Regions from separate parts of the Dehalobacter restrictus DSM 9455 genome, predicted to be linked through region 4. Evidence: riboswitches for the same ligand, from Rfam matches in the RefSeq annotation. Region 4 holds a riboswitch; each other region holds the start of a gene.
What was found. A riboswitch is a leader RNA that binds a small molecule or an ion and turns the genes downstream of it on or off. The one in region 4 is predicted to bind cyclic di-GMP.

Region 1 (3,923 bases), 1.3 Mb from region 4:
CTTACTGGGTTTACCGGCAGAGGAGCGGGAGGAATTCATCACGCACAATGACGTCGGCAGTATGACGAAACAGGAGCTGCAGCAGGCTCTTAAGGACAGAGATCAGGCCAATCAAGCGAAGGAGCAGGCGCTTCAGGAGAATCAGCTACTTAAAAAAGGGCTGGAGACGATCGACAGCACAATTTCCGAATTAAAAAAGGAGCACGCTAAGGCTGCATCAAGGCCAACGAATCCAGAAAATGTCAATGCAGAAGCGCAATCTGCCAACAATGCCTCCTCTGCCGGTAACGACCCCTCTGCAACGACAGCCCCTTTTACCCATAACCTTAAAACCGAACGCAACTCCGACGCTTATATCAAGTATGTAGAGAAATGCGATGCTTGCTGCAAAACGATCGCCGATACCTTCTTCGATCTGACGACAGCGCTCACCAATCTGGCCCATATCGATCCGAACCTGAAAGAAGAAAAAAGAAAAGGGGCCAACCAGCTGATTGAATACATGGCAGAGACAATTAAAATGTGGCCGCCCCCGAAGAAGCCGCTCAGAGTTAATTCTGGATATTCAGCTGGCTGAAGCCATGAACGTTATGAACTCGCTTATAGCAGGCGGGATATTCCTCACGGCAAACGGTGCCCTTACAGGGGTAAGGGATATAAAGGTCATCGAAACAACAACGGATGACCTTTATGATCCTCCACAAGCATAAGCGGGCAGTACCGGCCTAAAAGATGAAGACCACAAAAACAGACAGCTCAGGCACTTTATTCGCCTGGTGGCTGTCTGTTTTCTTTTTGGGAGGCATTGCATTTTATGCTATTTGAATGATTCTCAGTTATCGAAAATATAAAGTCCTATCTTTTTCCTTGCCCTTTACCGTTATGTCCGTTATTTGAAGAGGTATTCGTGACTGTGTTCTGAATACTTTGAGCATTGACGGTTCCACCACTTTCATCACTTGTGCCATCCACTGTTGTTTCATCCGAAGCAGGCTGGTCATCGGCTATGGCAGTCTGATCGCCAGTAACCGTTACATCCTGATTATCTACAGTCGTTGCATCCTGTTCGTCCCCTGCTTCCAGGCTATCTTCCTGGTCGCTCACGGCTTGGCCCTTATTGGCCTTCTTATATTCTTTTATGTTTTGGGTTTGCTCTTTTAGGACTTCTTTCGTTTCCTTATTCGTCTCTACTTTGATCTTCTGAACATCTTTCCTGAGCTCCTGCATGTCGTTTTTGTACTGTTCAGCCTGTTCGACTTTTTCCAGGGCAACGGCAATGGCAGCCTCGTCACCTGAAGCACGGGCTTCACCCAACTCTGCTTTGGCCGCTGCAAATTGCTGCACCGCATCCCCATAGGCTTTTTTGGCAGCCACATAAGCTTTGATCGCAATGGTGTTTTGAACTTCGGCTTTGATGATATTCTGCATGATCTCAGCCTGATCTTCTGTCAGATTGCCGCTGATTTTTAAGACGACTTTATCTGCATCGCGTTGAACAAGCTCAATGCTGGCAAGCAGATTGCTGATCACCGTATTCTCTTCTATGTCAGTTGCTGCCGTGTCCTCTGCGACTGTTTCATCTGTGGAAGTCGTGACGGTCCCATCATCCGCAGCAGCGTCTGTAGCCGTCGTATCCGTACCTTCAGCTACTTCGTTGTCTTCGATCATCTGCTGTACCTGGAAGTTGGCTTTCTTTATCGTATCCGAGTACGCTTTCAGAGCCTGTTCCATCAAATCCAACTGGTTTTGTTCGGACATGATTTCCGCTTCGGCGAGCCTTTCATTGGCAAACTCAACGAGCAGTTCCGCTTTTCCTTCATCAGAAAAAGTTACAGCAACCTGGACACTTTCAATCATCTGTTCAAGTGAATAGAGCCAGCTGTCCGGCGTTACGCCGGCTTCATCTGCTGTCGAGGCCTGGACGGTGGAATCCGTTATTGTGGAGTCGGTTGTTACTGCATCTGTTGTTGTAGTATCAGTCGTCGTTAAATCGGTTGTTGCCGTGTATGTTGTCGGGTCAGCAGCTGTTGAATCTGTAGCGGGCTCTGTGGGCGTACCAGGAGTACTCGTTGAAACATCCTCGATAACTGTGGTTCCATCCGTGGTTGTTTCAGCAAATACACAGGTTGGAGCGACCGCAATGATTAGAAAAACACAAAGAATTGAAACGAGAATCTTCTTACGGATCATTCTATCTACCCCTTTCGGTAGCCCGGCTGTCATAACCTTTCGGTGTTAGACCCGTGGCTTTGCGTCTCCGTCTTTCGACGGATTTGCCATTATCGTTTTGGCTGAGGCCATTATAGTACAGAATTACTTTGAAAATCAATGTTTTTGGACTTATTCCAGACCAATGGGGTATAAAAAATGAGACTTTCGTCTCATGGTCGGGTAATTATAGAGCAATGCAACTTCATATTCAATAACAGATCGTTTCAAAATGCTGACCAATTTATTATTTATCATGTCAGTTCTTTTCTTAATGAGCTTAGAACAAATCTAAACAGGTTTATTAACGGAACTATTATTCATATCTCAACGCTTCAATGGGATCAAGTTTAGCTGCCTTATTGGCCGGATAGAAACCAAAAAATACGCCGATCGCCATAGAAAATAAAACACTAATAATTGTTACCGGTATGGATATTGTCACAGGAGCCTTTAATACAACAGAGACAATCGTGCCGACCAGGGTGCCAATAATAATGCCGATGCCCCCCCCGATGCCGGAAATGATGACTGCTTCCGTGACAAATTGAAATTGGATGTGAAAGTTTTTGGCACCTAAAGCTTTCCTGGTACCAATCTCTCTTGTTCTCTCGGTGACAGATACCAGCATGATGTTCATTACCCCAATTCCTCCGACGAGTAAAGAAATTCCGGCAATAAACGCAATAGCTAAGGAAATCGTACTAATAACACTTAAAATTGAATTTAACTGCGTCTCCATACTATTTACCCTTGCACCCCATACTGAATTATTTTTATAAAGGTTATCAAAATAAGTCGTCAGCTGGGTTGTAAAAGCCAGTACGTCCGTATCCCCGCTTGCCACTACCGTAATTCGGGAATAGTTCTTCTGGGACGCATCCAGATTTGCTGTGGATATCGGGATATAAAGATTAGTGGACAGATCTTCCTCTGAAGCCGTGCTTACCTGACCCATACTTGATTGTTCATATTTATATACCCCTATAATCGTATACAATTCAATAGAATTGGTCTTATATATTTTTACGTCTTGGGAGAGCGGATCAGTGCCATCCGGAAACATATTTTCCACAAATTTATCGGATACGATTGCAACATTTCGATAATTTCTTACGTCTTTCTCTGATAGGTACCGTCCTTTTAGGATCTCCAAATTATTCGCCAATAAATAATCTGCGTTGGTTCCGGTCATGGTAATATTGGCATAGAGATCTCCATCTTTGGCAGTTGCACTACCAACAGAAGATTCCAACGATACACCTTTTATGTCAGCGGGAAAAGCTTCCTTTATTTGTTCAATCATTTTATCTGAAATCAAATCCGAGTCTTCAGGTTCCGAGGTATTTCCGCTTCCTCTCATTCCCGGAGGTCCTCCAGCTCCAGACGGTGCTCCGCCTGCCGCACCACTAACGGGTCCCAATAAAGACATCGTCCGTTGTTTTTCAGATTTCTCCCTAATTGAAATGGTAATGTTATTTGTCCCAAAAGAAGATAAATTTGAATTGACAGATGCCGTAACGGCATTGCCGATCGTTACAATTGCAATTACAGAAGTGATACCAATAATGATCCCAAGCATTGTTAATAAGGCTCTCATTTTATTTGCTTTTAAAGAGGCAATGGCCAATATGATGTTTTCCAAGATCATAGGTTTGCCTCCTTAACCAATTGTCTATTGCTGCGAGAATTGTCACTGATGATCATTCCATCAC
Region 2 (3,923 bases), 940 kb from region 4:
GCACAATAAAAAAGGTTCGTAAAATGTGTAAATCTCACTTTTCTTCACTGTCTCTACTTGGACCTATTCTCAAATAACTCAACAAAAAAGGCTTGGGGATTTTATAGGCCCGCCCAACCTTTAGGCATTCAATTTTATTTTCCTGTATCAAACCGTAACCCGTTTTAAGGCTGATGCCAAGAATTTTACACATTTGCTTTATATCAAGCACATCGGGGTATCCTTTTAGCATGATTCGGTAGGCTTTTTCTTGCGTTAATTTTTCATTAGCCATAATTAAGCCTCCTCTTGCTTTCATCAGGTCTATACTTAATAAAAAAATTTTTATATAAAACAATCGTCATTATTTTGATTAGCGCAGCGGGAGAATGCGCCTTCGTTCAGACACGTAGCGCATATCATAAACAGGCGCACCCCTATACTGCACTTCTATTTTGGTTTATAAGACTATGGTTTTATTCGGTGGACAGCGGCTGACCGTCCTCATAGGAATTTCACCTCTCCCAGGTTCTCTGCAAGCCGCCCCCATTACGTGATCCCGCTTAAGCGGGGCTGTGGCTGGACGGAAGTATCATTATCCCTCTGTATGTGTCATCGCCTTAAATGCTGCCAGCATTTATTTATAGCACGGATATTAATCGCTCGTACCTGACCTAATTCAATAGCAACATCATTTATACTTCACTAAATCCGATTGTTGACGGACTGGTGGTTATGGCGTATCTGCTATTTGGCTTTCCTTTTCAGGACATACAGGGAAAGTACCGAATAAAACAATTATTTAATTGTCAAAGATCAGTTAAGGGGGAAGAATTTTTGTCCCTCTAATAACCACTTCATTTTTCAGGCAAAATCGCAGGGTGTTACCGGAAATTTTTTAAAAACTTTTCGATATTTTTTAATCCACGTTCGATGGATTCCCTAACTGCGCTTTCACTAATGCCATCTGCTTTAGCAATGGCGGTTTTGCTTATCCCCAAAAAGAAATGGGCATAAACACGTTTTGCCTGTTTTTCCGGCAAACTGTTGATGGCAGTATACAACTCATGATTGGTGACTCTCCTCTCATAAATCTCTTGAGGAGACAAGGAAATGAAAACAATTTCCTGCTCAATACCGTCACCACGGTCGAGAGAGTAATAGGCTTTTTGTCTGTATGTGCGTAATCTGTAAGCATTCTCGCTCAGCTTGAAGCACTTCAGCGATAAAGCGATTTCATCCGCAACTTCAACAAAAAAGTCAGATTGATAAAATGGGTAATAATCTCGCAAATTAATCCTTTTCATCTTCAGACCTCCGTTTTGATTTTTTTGTAAAAACCAAAACAGAGGGCGGGGAACGGCACCTGAGGGATTTAAATAATTTTTTTGAAAAAAAAGAAAATATATAATAATGGCGATTGTAAGCCTTAAGCTGATAAGCAACATGTTTTTGCCAAATAAAAAAGCACGCAGTTTGCTTAAGGCAAATCGCGGGCTCATCCACCGTGACGTTTGTCAAGTAAGATTTATAAAGAACATTATGAAATTCTTCTTTATTTACACCTCAGGAGGGTAATTTTTAACATGCTTCGCAATCAGCAACACTCCCTTTGCTTGGGGCAAAGAGCAAAGCCATGAAAAAACAACCCTAATCTCAGGGGGTAACGCAACTATAAGCAAATAAAAAAACTGCCTCAAAAGGGCAGGATATACCATAAAACTGTTCGGCAACCAGGCTGTCATAGTGCATTGGCACGTTAGACCCTATGGCTTTGCGTCGCTGTCTTTAGACAACTTTGCCCTTATCTTTTTATTTAGTTAATGTCTGCGTTAAGTCAAAGGAATAAAATACTGTCTTAATCGACAGAAAATACTAAATACGCATATAAGAAGTAATGGGTTCTTATATGTCATATTATGTTAATTATATAATAAACCCTTTTTGCATAAATCTGTGTCAAATTGTGTTGTCGAAAAAGCGGATATTGTATATCATTTCCAAAAACCAAACCAGCCTTGTATTTTACTAAACCTGCTATGTTTCGGAATTTATGCTATATTTTAGTAATCCCTAAATTTGTAGTTTTGTAAGTTTGGAGATTGTTTTCTTGGTTTTGTCACGGATTTAGGCACGGTGTTGGCTTTGGGATTCCTATTTACAGGGTTTTCTTATAAATTGCTTATTTTTGTCGGAGCAGTCATTGTGGTGTGTTTTGTAGGAATCCCCCTGGCAAAATGGATCTTTGCAAGATACAGCGGGAAAGTCAGTGAGCCGGAAATTAAATTTTTTCTGCTGATTCTTCTGTTTTTGGGATTTCTCGCGGAATATTCCGGCAGCGAGGCGGTACTCCCGGCTTATATTATTGGTTTAGCTATGGCAGGATTTTTTCTGCAATATAAAGAAACGCTCCATAAAATGCGGGCTATTGCTTTTGTAGCCTTTACACCGTTCTATTTTATAAAAGCAGGTTCCCTTGTTTCCGTTAAAGCACTTGCGGCAACGTTGTTCCTAATCGTAATTCTATTGCTGGTTAAAGTTGGAGCAAAATTTATCGGAGTGCTTCCAGCTACCAGGTTCTTTAAATACAAAAGAAGGGACGGTATCTATACCACCCTTCTTATGAGCACCGGACTGACATTTGGAACAATTTTGGCTTTATACGGACTGACAAATAAATATATCAGCAACTCTCAATACAGCGTGAATGTAACCGTAGTTATTTTAAGCGCCGTTATTCCGACTTTGATAGCCCAGAAATTCTTTTTCCCTAAAAATGTTTTACGAGAACGAGTTTTACAAGGAGAATCTAACGATGGAAATAAAAAAATAAACATTATTGACATATGTTCGAAATTGATTATAATCAAATACATAAAGGGCATATGTCAATAATGTTTATGGCCTAAGGGAGGAAAAGATATGCCAAGACCAAGAAAATGGAGAAAAGTATGCTGCCTGCCGGAAAGCAGCCTTTTCGGTCCGCTTAATGCAGCTATTGATCAGGAGAATTTGGTCTTAATGCTGGTTGATGAGTATGAAACCATACGGCTCATCGACTTGCAGGGTTTTACGCAGGAAGAGTGCGCGGAACAAATGCATATTGCCCGTACGACTGTTCAGCGCATCTATAATGATGCACGAAAAAAGATGGCGGAATCTCTGGTAAACGGGAAAGTCTTGCGTATAGAAGGCGGAGATTACGAGCTCTGCAAAGGTTTGGAGAAAACCTGCCGCTGCGGGGGATGTTACAGGCACCGCTGCCGCACAGAATTTTCTGGACCTGACGAAAAAGGAAACTAGTATTAATAATTAAACAAAGGGAGGATAAAGATGAAGATAGCGATACCGGTAGACGATAATTCAATGGATACCAGCGTTTGTATTTCTTTTGGACGGGCTCCTTACTTTCTTCTTTACGATACCGAAACAGAAGAAAACAATTTTCTGAATAACAGCGCCGCTGCCAGCCAAGGCGGAGCAGGAATCAAAGCCGCGCAAAATATTGTTGACAGCGGAGCAGAGGCAATCATTACACCGCGTTGCGGTGAGAATGCCGCAGAAGTGCTCAAAGTAGCGGAAATTGCACTTTATAAAAATACCAATAATTCTATCCGGGATAATATTGAAGCCTTGAAGGAAGGAAAATTAAATTTACTGGACGATATTCACCCCGGTTTTCATCAACATGGAGGGAGCTAATGAAAATTGCTGTCTTAAGCGGCAAAGGAGGCACGGGTAAAACCCTAGTAAGCGTCAACCTGGCGGCAGTGTCACCAGAATCCGTATATATCGACTGTGATGTGGAAGAGCCGAACGGATATCTGTTCTTTAAACCGCAGGACATAAAAAATAAACGGGTAACGGTTAAACTTCCCCAGGCTGACTCAAAGCTGTGCAACGGCTGCCGCACCTGTGTCAATTTCTGCAAATTCAACGCTCTG
Region 3 (3,923 bases), 570 kb from region 4:
TAAAACAGGGATCATCGGTTCAATAACAGTTCAAATACGTGAGACCAAAAATATTCAAGACTTAACCGATGTGAAAATTGTTTTTGTTCAGGACAGACGATCGAAAAACTGGCTGGCCCTCCTGAGTACGGACTTGGAGCTATCTGAAGAAGAAATTGTCCGTATTTACGGCAAACGCTGGGACATAGAAGTTTTCTTCAAAGTATGCAAGTCGTATTTGGCTCTGGCTAAAGAATACCAAGGACGAAACTATGATGCTCAGGTAGCCGCAACATCCATCGTATTTCTAAGATACATTATGTTAGCAGTTGAAAGCAGAAATACTCAGGATGATAGGACAATTGGAGAACTATTTTACTATTACAGTGATGAAATGGAAGATCTCAAACTTTCTCAAGCATTAGTATTGTTAATCGACACTCTCAGGCGTGTTCTAAGCAATTTTCCTGTCATAAGCCAGGAATTAGCCAATATGATTATGGATACTTTTCTTAGCACTATTCCACGGTCTTTCAAAGAACGATTGTTGTTTGCAACCTGATGTGTCAGAAAAATCATGGCTTTAACCATTATTTAATGGTGGGAAAGTTGAGTTAATTACAGTTACCTATCATTCACAACAAGGTCTTCCTGCATAATCTTGTTAAAAACAGTAACCAGATACGGATCAAATTGTTTGCCGGCGCACTTATTGATTTCAACAAGTGCACTATAGGGGTCCATGGCCCGTTTATAGGGCCTTTCATGCGTGATCACATCGTAGGAATCAACAATAGAAACTATCCTCGAGAACAGCGGGATTTCATCTTCTTTCAGCCCCTGCGGGTAACCTTTTCCATTCCACCATTCATGATGACCGAGAACGGCTTCTGAGACATGCGCTAATTCCCTGGACGACTGCGTGATCCGATAGCCGATTTCGGAATGTTTTTTCATAATGCTCCATTCTTCCGGGGTCAAGTCACCTTGTTTTTTTAAGATTTCCCCCGGAACACCGATCTTGCCGATATCATGCAGCATTGCAACTTGGACCAATTCGACGATCTCTCTTGGGGACAGGCCGATCTGACTGCCGAATTTACTGACCAGACTTTTCAGCCTCATGACATGGGCTTCCGTCTGATAATCTTTTTCCCAGAGCAGTTTTTCCAGGAACTCGATGATGGCAAGGCGGGATTTCTTGCTTTCATTTAATTTGTTGCTATACATTTTTTCCTCAGCCTGGCTGATCATTTTTGCCAGGGGTTGTTCCCTGTTCTCATAAACCGTCAGGCCAAACGAGATATCTATTGGTACCGTTTGCGGGCGGGAGATTTTTAAATTATTTTTAATATTGTTTAAAAACACGCCGGCCTGATCAAGCGGCACACCAGGCATGATAATGATAAATTCGTCCCCGCCCCATCGGATAATCACATTCTCAGTGCCGATCGTCTCTTGCATGATTCTGATCCCGTCAGCAAGCAATTCATCCCCTTTTTCATGACCAAAGGTGTCGTTGATCAGTTTCAGACCATTAAAATCCCCCATGGCCAATGTTGCAGGCATGAGGGTTTTATCAAGGAAATCTTCCAGCACATTTTCAAAATAGGTACGGCTGTAGGCCCCCGTTAATTTATCATAAATGACAAGTTTTCTGATATTTGCTTCTTTGCTTTCGAGCTCCTCCCGGATGCTTTGAAAATACAGGGCCTGCATATTAAGATAAGCAAGCAGACCAACAACACCGGCAACTAAATAACCTACAGACGGTGAAATAACGTTAATTAATTTGCACAACGGATAAAGTAAAATCGACAAGGCCCAAAAAATATAGGTATAGCCAAGTATTATTCGGATCGGGCCTTGTGGTGTTTTTGCTTTTAAGCATGTCATAGCAGCTTTGGATAATAATGCAATGATCCAGACAACAGATAGAAGTAAAAGAGCGGTTGCCGAGATTCCCTGAACAGCAATACATATAAAAGCAACGATCAGAAAGCCCGTGCCGATATCCCAAAACACCGGGTAGCTTCTGCTAAAAAACAACAGCGTACCCTTGAATATCAGCCAGTACCCTGCGATCGAAGAGGCATAGTTGATAATCTGAAGCACCACGGACGGGCTGTCGGTTTCCAGCAATGCAGTTCTGGAAAGATAGGTTATCATGAGCATCAAGACAGAAAGACTCCATGCTAAGAAATAATGTTTCTTCTCGGAAAAATATAAAAATCCGTAAGATATCAACAAGACCAGGGTAATTGAAATACTGGCTGCAACGATGGAATCCGCTGTCATATTAAATCCCCTCCTCAGAAAAAAAAATCGCGGCCAAAGCAGCCGCGGTTTTCATCTTCTGTGTGCAACCCGACTGTCAATATGCTTCAGCACTTAGACTCGTAGCTTTGCGTCCCTGCTTTTCAACAGGTTTGCCAATGGATCATATGATTTTAACTCAATTATAGTAAAATACACGAAATCTGTCAATAAATGTATGAATAATCAATAAATGTATGAATATTCAGAGTCTGACTATTCATACATTTATTGATTAATATTATGCAATAGATATTATCATCCAGATCAGATTCTTCTTACATGGTTTCCAAATTTAGTTCATGTTTTTTTCCTTTGGATGATCAGGATCAGACCTGCCAGAATCAGCAGGATCGGGACCACCAGGCCTAGATCTATATAGCGCTGAATTGACGTTACAAACATCCCAGTAAAGGATATGCACGCTAGAGCGGTTAGAATAAAAACAGGCACCAGCAGACCGCGCGGGCGTCCGGAAAATAAATAGAGTTGAAATAGACCGACTGCAACAGCCAGCGGATAGACCGGCCAGGTATATCCGGAAAATTGCCAGTGTGTAAAAGTCTCAAAGATGAACAACAGACCAATAACGGTAAGGATACCACCGGGAACTAGCAATCCGGGGCTTTCTTTCTTACTGAAATAGTTGAATTCAAAAGCAAGCCCGAGAATAAGGATCAATACCGGCCAAAGAAATTCCATACTGAAGATTTGCCAGTTGCCAAGATTATCTATAAGCAGCAAGCCTCCTGTAAGGATTAGAATGATTCCCCAAAATAAGCCGCTTTTGTTCATATAGAGCCTCCTCTCACCTTATAAAGGTTAATAAGATACTCGAGATTTAAGAACTACAAATTCGTGTTAGATAATGGATTATTTTGATAAATAAAGTTCCCCGTCGTAGGAAGAAATCCTTCCATATAGATCAGGCCGGCGGTCTCTAAAGATCCCCCACTCCAGCCGCTGAACCTCGAGCTGGTCCAGATCAAATTCCGCGATTAGAACCGCTTCTTCGTTTCGTCCAGCCTCCGCTATCTTATTACCCTGCGGTCCGGCAATGAAAGAAGAACCATAGAAGGTGATTTTGGAATCATCCTCTTCCTCGACACCAATCCGGTTGGATGCGACCACAGGGATCAGGTTCGCGGCAGCATGGCCGAGCATGCAGGCCTGCCAATGGTCTTTGGAATCGATCGCCTGATCCATCGGTTCTGAACCGATGGCTGTCGGATATAACAGGATCTCCGCCCCCATCAGGGTCATGCAGCGGGCAGCTTCCGGGTACCATTGATCCCAACAGACGCCGACTCCAATCTTGGCGTAGCGCGTTTGCCAGACTTTAAAGCCTGTATCACCGGGGTTAAAATAGAATTTTTCCTCATAGCCCGGCCCGTCGGGGATATGACTCTTTCTGTATTTGCCGAGGATCTCACCATCGGCATCAATCACGGCAATCGTATTATAGCGCGCGTAGTTTTTCTTCTCATAAAAACTGATCGGCAGGACGATCTCCAGCTCTCTGGCAATTTTCCGGAAATGTCTGACTGCTTGATTATCTTCTAGCTCTGCTGCATAAAGGTAAAAATCCGATTTTTCTTTCTGACAAAAATACGGGGTTTCGAACAACT
Region 4 (3,923 bases):
ATTAACGATTGCCCCTATATAATGCGTGATTTGGTTCAGAAACTGGTAAGCTCCAGAATTAGACCATATTACCTTTATCAGTGCGACCTTTCAGAAGGAATAGAGCATTTCAGAACTCCGGTTTCTGTAGGGATTGAAATCATAGAAATGCTGCGTGGACATACCTCGGGTCTAGCTATTCCACAGTTTGTTGTGGATGCGCCTGGAGGCGGGGGGAAGATCCCAGTCAATCCACAATACTTGATTTCATATTCCCCTGAAAAGGTCATTCTTAGAAATTATGAAGGTGTAATTTGCACGTATAGCGAGCCTCGGGATAAAACGCACCAGTGCCGAAAATGCGGCACGTGCAGTAAATTCAAGAATAAAGAATACCGGGGATTAGAAAAGTTATACAGAGATGAACAAGTGTGCTTGATTCCAAGTACAAACGTAAGACTCAACAAGAGGGAGGACTTCCATGAATATAGATCAAGACGAATGTAAAAATTTATATACAAACTTTTCGGGTGTGGACATGTACGTGGATTATCGCAATAAAAGGCTTAAAATATTGAGTCATTCTCTTTTGTCTGAGTTGATAATCAAAGAGATTATTGATTATTCCAAAAAAGAAAATCTGGGTAAGATTATTGCGAATTGTTATAAACAAGATCTTAGTCTCTTTGAGGAATGTGGGTTTGTAGCAGAGGGGGTTATCGACGGTTTTTTTCAGGGAGAGGATGCAACTTGTATGTCCCTTTTTCTTGATACGAAGCGCAAAAATTCACTCTATGAGGAGAAAGAAAACAGAATTATCGATTATTGCGTTAAGAATACCAATAAATTCGAGCTGACTAAGAATAAAAACTATACGATAAGGCAGGCCGTGCCGGACGATATTCCCCAGATAATTCAGCTTTTTCAAACGGCATTTGAAACCTATCCAACTCCTATTTTCAGCAGAGAGTATCTTCAAAAAGTCATGCAGGATCATATTTTGTATATGGTAGCGGAAGAAGAAGGAAAAATTATCAGTATTGCTTCGGCGGATCTTGACAAACAACACATGAACGCTGAAATAACTGATTGCGCCACTTATCCAAAGTATAGAGGCAGAAACATATTAAGCGAATTGATATTCCAACTGGAAACACACTTGAAACGCAATGGCTTTGCTACAGCATATAGCCTTTCAAGAGCTAACAATCTTGGAATCAACAGGTCTTTAAGCAAGCTGGGGTATATGTATCGGGGTAGACTAATCAACAACTGCCATATTTGCGGCGGTTTTGAAGATATGAATATTTGGGTAAAAACTTTAAAATAGTAAAATACTATTTTGTAAGTCAAGGGGAAGAAGATTTTTGAGAGATAGCCTGATTTGCTAAAGGATTATATTAAAAAACAAAATACTTAAGATAAATACCTGGACACTTCAGCATAAAGTGGATATATTCAGGGTATTCAAAAGAATAATTTTCTGTTATAATATAAAAGCTTAAGCAAAAATAACAATATATAGTTGTACAGGTTGATGCAAACTTCGTGAAAGTGAAGGACGCTAAAGCTATGGGTCTAAGGTTGCTTGTAAGTTGCTATGATTGCCAGGCTGCAAGTAATATGAACTTCTTGGGGGGGAGTAGTTCCGTTTTGGAGTACTCTCTTTTTTATATCTTTAATTTTCACTTGGGAGGATAGTACATATGAAACAAATGGGCATCGGACAAGCATTCAGAGCAAATTTTCTGGGTCATGCTCCGGACTGGTACAAAAGAACAATTCTTGCTTTTCTGGTGTTGAACCCTATTTTGATGGTTACCGCCGGTATGTACGTTACCGGGTGGGTGTTGATTGTCGAATTTATTTTTACCCTGGCAATGGCGTTAAAATGTTATCCGCTTCCTGCCGGTGGGCTTCTGGCGATCGAAGCCGTTGTGCTCGGACTTACTAACCCTCATATGGTCTATCACGAGGTTGAAATGAACCTGCCGGTTATTCTTCTTCTGATGTTCATGGTTGCCGGGATCTATTTTATGAAAGAAGGTCTTGTGTACCTGTTTTCCAAGCTCCTTACTAAAGTACACTCTAAAGTCGCGCTTTCATTCCTGTTCGCTGTACTGGGTGCGGTTCTTTCCGCGTTTTTGGACGCGCTGACCGTAACGGCAGTGATTATCGCCGTGGCCTATGGTTTCTATAGCATCTTCCACAAGTTTGCTTCCAGCGAAAAAGTATACGAAACGTATGACATTAATCACGACCATAGTGTTGATGAGAAACTTCATGAGGACCTGGACGAGTTTCGTGGTTTTCTGCGTAATCTTATGATGCATGGTGCTGTGGGCACTGCGCTGGGCGGAGCAATAACACTGGTTGGTGAACCGCAGAACCTGTTGATTGGCTCCATTATGCAATGGGACTTCGTAGATTTCTTTATACAATGTGCCCCTGTGTCTATCCCGGTATTGATCGTTGGTCTTCTGACCACCATTATCCTTGAAGTTACTAAGTTCTGGGGGTACGGCTACCAGCTTCCGGAATCTGTGAGAAATGTTATGGAAGATGATGTAAAAGTCAAAGATGCTGCCAGGAATATGCGCGGACGTGTGCGCCTGATTGTTATGGCTTTGTGCGGCGTTATGCTGATCTTCTCCCTGGCACTGCACTTGGCGGAAGTAGGTATTATTGGTCTTATGATTATTATCCTGCTTACTGCTTTCAACGGGGTTACTGAAGAAAAGCGCATCGGTCATGCGTTTGAAGAAGCATTGCCGTTTACTGCGCTGCTGGTCGTATTTTTTGCCGTCGTTGCGGTTATTCATGACCAGCATTTGTTTACGCCGATTATTCAATGGGTGCTGAACATGGAAGGGCAGAACCAGCTTGTGGCTTTCTTTGCGGCCAACGGTGTCCTTTCGGCAATCAGTGACAATGTTTTTGTGGCTACGGTATATATGACTGAAACACAGCAAGCGTTTGAAGCCGGAGCTATTGCGCTGGAGCAGTACAACAAGCTGGCAGTTGCCATCAACATGGGTACAAATATCCCTTCCGTTGCCACACCAAATGGTCAGGCGGCGTTTCTGTTTCTCTTGACTTCTGCACTTGCACCGCTGATTCGCCTGTCTTACGCTGAGATGGTAAAACTGGCTCTGCCATACGCCGTCGTTATGACTGCAACAGGTTTACTGGCAACAATGTACCTGTTATAACACTTAAGGATATCAAATTACAAGGGTTTGAGCATTACTGATTTTTTAGTATCTCGACTTTCGGTGACCTTATATACGATGAGAAAGATTGTCCGTTGTTAAGACTGAGGTTGTCACACTTTTAAGCCTGTCCACAGATCCTACGAGTGAAGTTAGCCCCAAGGAGTGTGGATATCATGACTGATCCAATAACTAATACAGTATCTAATACACAACGGATATCATCAGGGGACGCACGCCGCATGTCATCGCGGCTGAAATTAACATGATCAAATACTGGACGGAGAGTATCTACCTTGCCGCCGCTGTCGAGATTAGAAGGCGGCTGACGGAAGCCAAGGCCCTGCTTATGTTTGGAGAATGGGGCCAGTGGCTGGAGGAGTCGGTCAGTTACTCTCAGCGTACGGCCGACAGACTGATGAAGGTCTTCAGAGAGTACGGGAGCAAACTGCCCGAGGCTTCCGCCTGCAGCTCAAATTGCGCCCTGGTGCGTAATTTGACATACTCCCAGGCGGTGATCCTCTTAGGAGTCCCGGAAGAAGGGCGAAAAATGCGTTACAGATAGTCTAAGTTAATTCTGTTCTCCGCCCAAAATAAGTACACCTTTCGGATAATGATCCTGCACCCAGATCAAACTATTTTTGTCTGTTATCTCCTGGATATGTTTCTTATAGGCATCATACCAGTCCTGATGATTCGTACTGGCATATTTGATATCCTCACTGCCAAGGA

Region 1: linked by a shared signal. The riboswitch ahead of DEHRE_RS12460 (DUF5667 domain-containing protein) and the one ahead of nhaB (sodium/proton antiporter NhaB) in region 4 are both predicted to bind cyclic di-GMP.
Region 2: linked by a shared signal. The riboswitch ahead of DEHRE_RS00080 (sigma-70 family RNA polymerase sigma factor) and the one ahead of nhaB (sodium/proton antiporter NhaB) in region 4 are both predicted to bind cyclic di-GMP.
Region 3: linked by a shared signal. The riboswitch ahead of DEHRE_RS07365 (diguanylate cyclase) and the one ahead of nhaB (sodium/proton antiporter NhaB) in region 4 are both predicted to bind cyclic di-GMP.

The regions. Positions count from the first base shown of each region.
Region 1 covers NZ_CP007033.1:2,592,667-2,596,589, forward strand. The annotation lists gene DEHRE_RS12450 (DUF3102 domain-containing protein) at 1-577, shown strand, start outside; partial or broken gene DEHRE_RS12455 (DUF2922 domain-containing protein) at 561-710, shown strand; gene DEHRE_RS12460 (DUF5667 domain-containing protein) at 856-2,190, opposite strand; cyclic di-GMP riboswitch class I at 2,204-2,288, opposite strand; gene DEHRE_RS12465 (ABC transporter permease) at 2,525-3,859, opposite strand; gene DEHRE_RS12470 (ABC transporter ATP-binding protein) at 3,856-3,923, opposite strand, start outside.
Region 2 covers NZ_CP007033.1:14,661-18,583, forward strand. The annotation lists gene DEHRE_RS00075 (helix-turn-helix domain-containing protein) at 35-274, opposite strand; gene DEHRE_RS00080 (sigma-70 family RNA polymerase sigma factor) at 864-1,427, opposite strand; cyclic di-GMP riboswitch class I at 1,705-1,792, opposite strand; gene DEHRE_RS00085 (cation:proton antiporter) at 2,185-2,874, shown strand; gene DEHRE_RS00090 (DUF134 domain-containing protein) at 2,902-3,282, shown strand; gene DEHRE_RS00095 (NifB/NifX family molybdenum-iron cluster-binding protein) at 3,313-3,681, shown strand; gene DEHRE_RS00100 (nucleotide-binding protein) at 3,681-3,923, shown strand, end outside.
Region 3 covers NZ_CP007033.1:1,524,141-1,528,063, forward strand. The annotation lists gene DEHRE_RS07360 (IS4 family transposase) at 1-541, shown strand, start outside; gene DEHRE_RS07365 (diguanylate cyclase) at 604-2,277, opposite strand; cyclic di-GMP riboswitch class I at 2,338-2,423, opposite strand; gene DEHRE_RS07370 (LiaF transmembrane domain-containing protein) at 2,596-3,090, opposite strand; gene aguB (N-carbamoylputrescine amidase) at 3,169-3,923, opposite strand, start outside.
Region 4 covers NZ_CP007033.1:957,701-961,623, reverse strand. The annotation lists gene kamA (lysine 2,3-aminomutase) at 1-486, shown strand, start outside; gene ablB (putative beta-lysine N-acetyltransferase) at 461-1,309, shown strand; cyclic di-GMP riboswitch class I at 1,508-1,599, shown strand; gene nhaB (sodium/proton antiporter NhaB) at 1,686-3,191, shown strand; gene DEHRE_RS04585 (DUF3102 domain-containing protein) at 3,457-3,756, shown strand; gene DEHRE_RS04580 (M56 family metallopeptidase) at 3,763-3,923, opposite strand, start outside.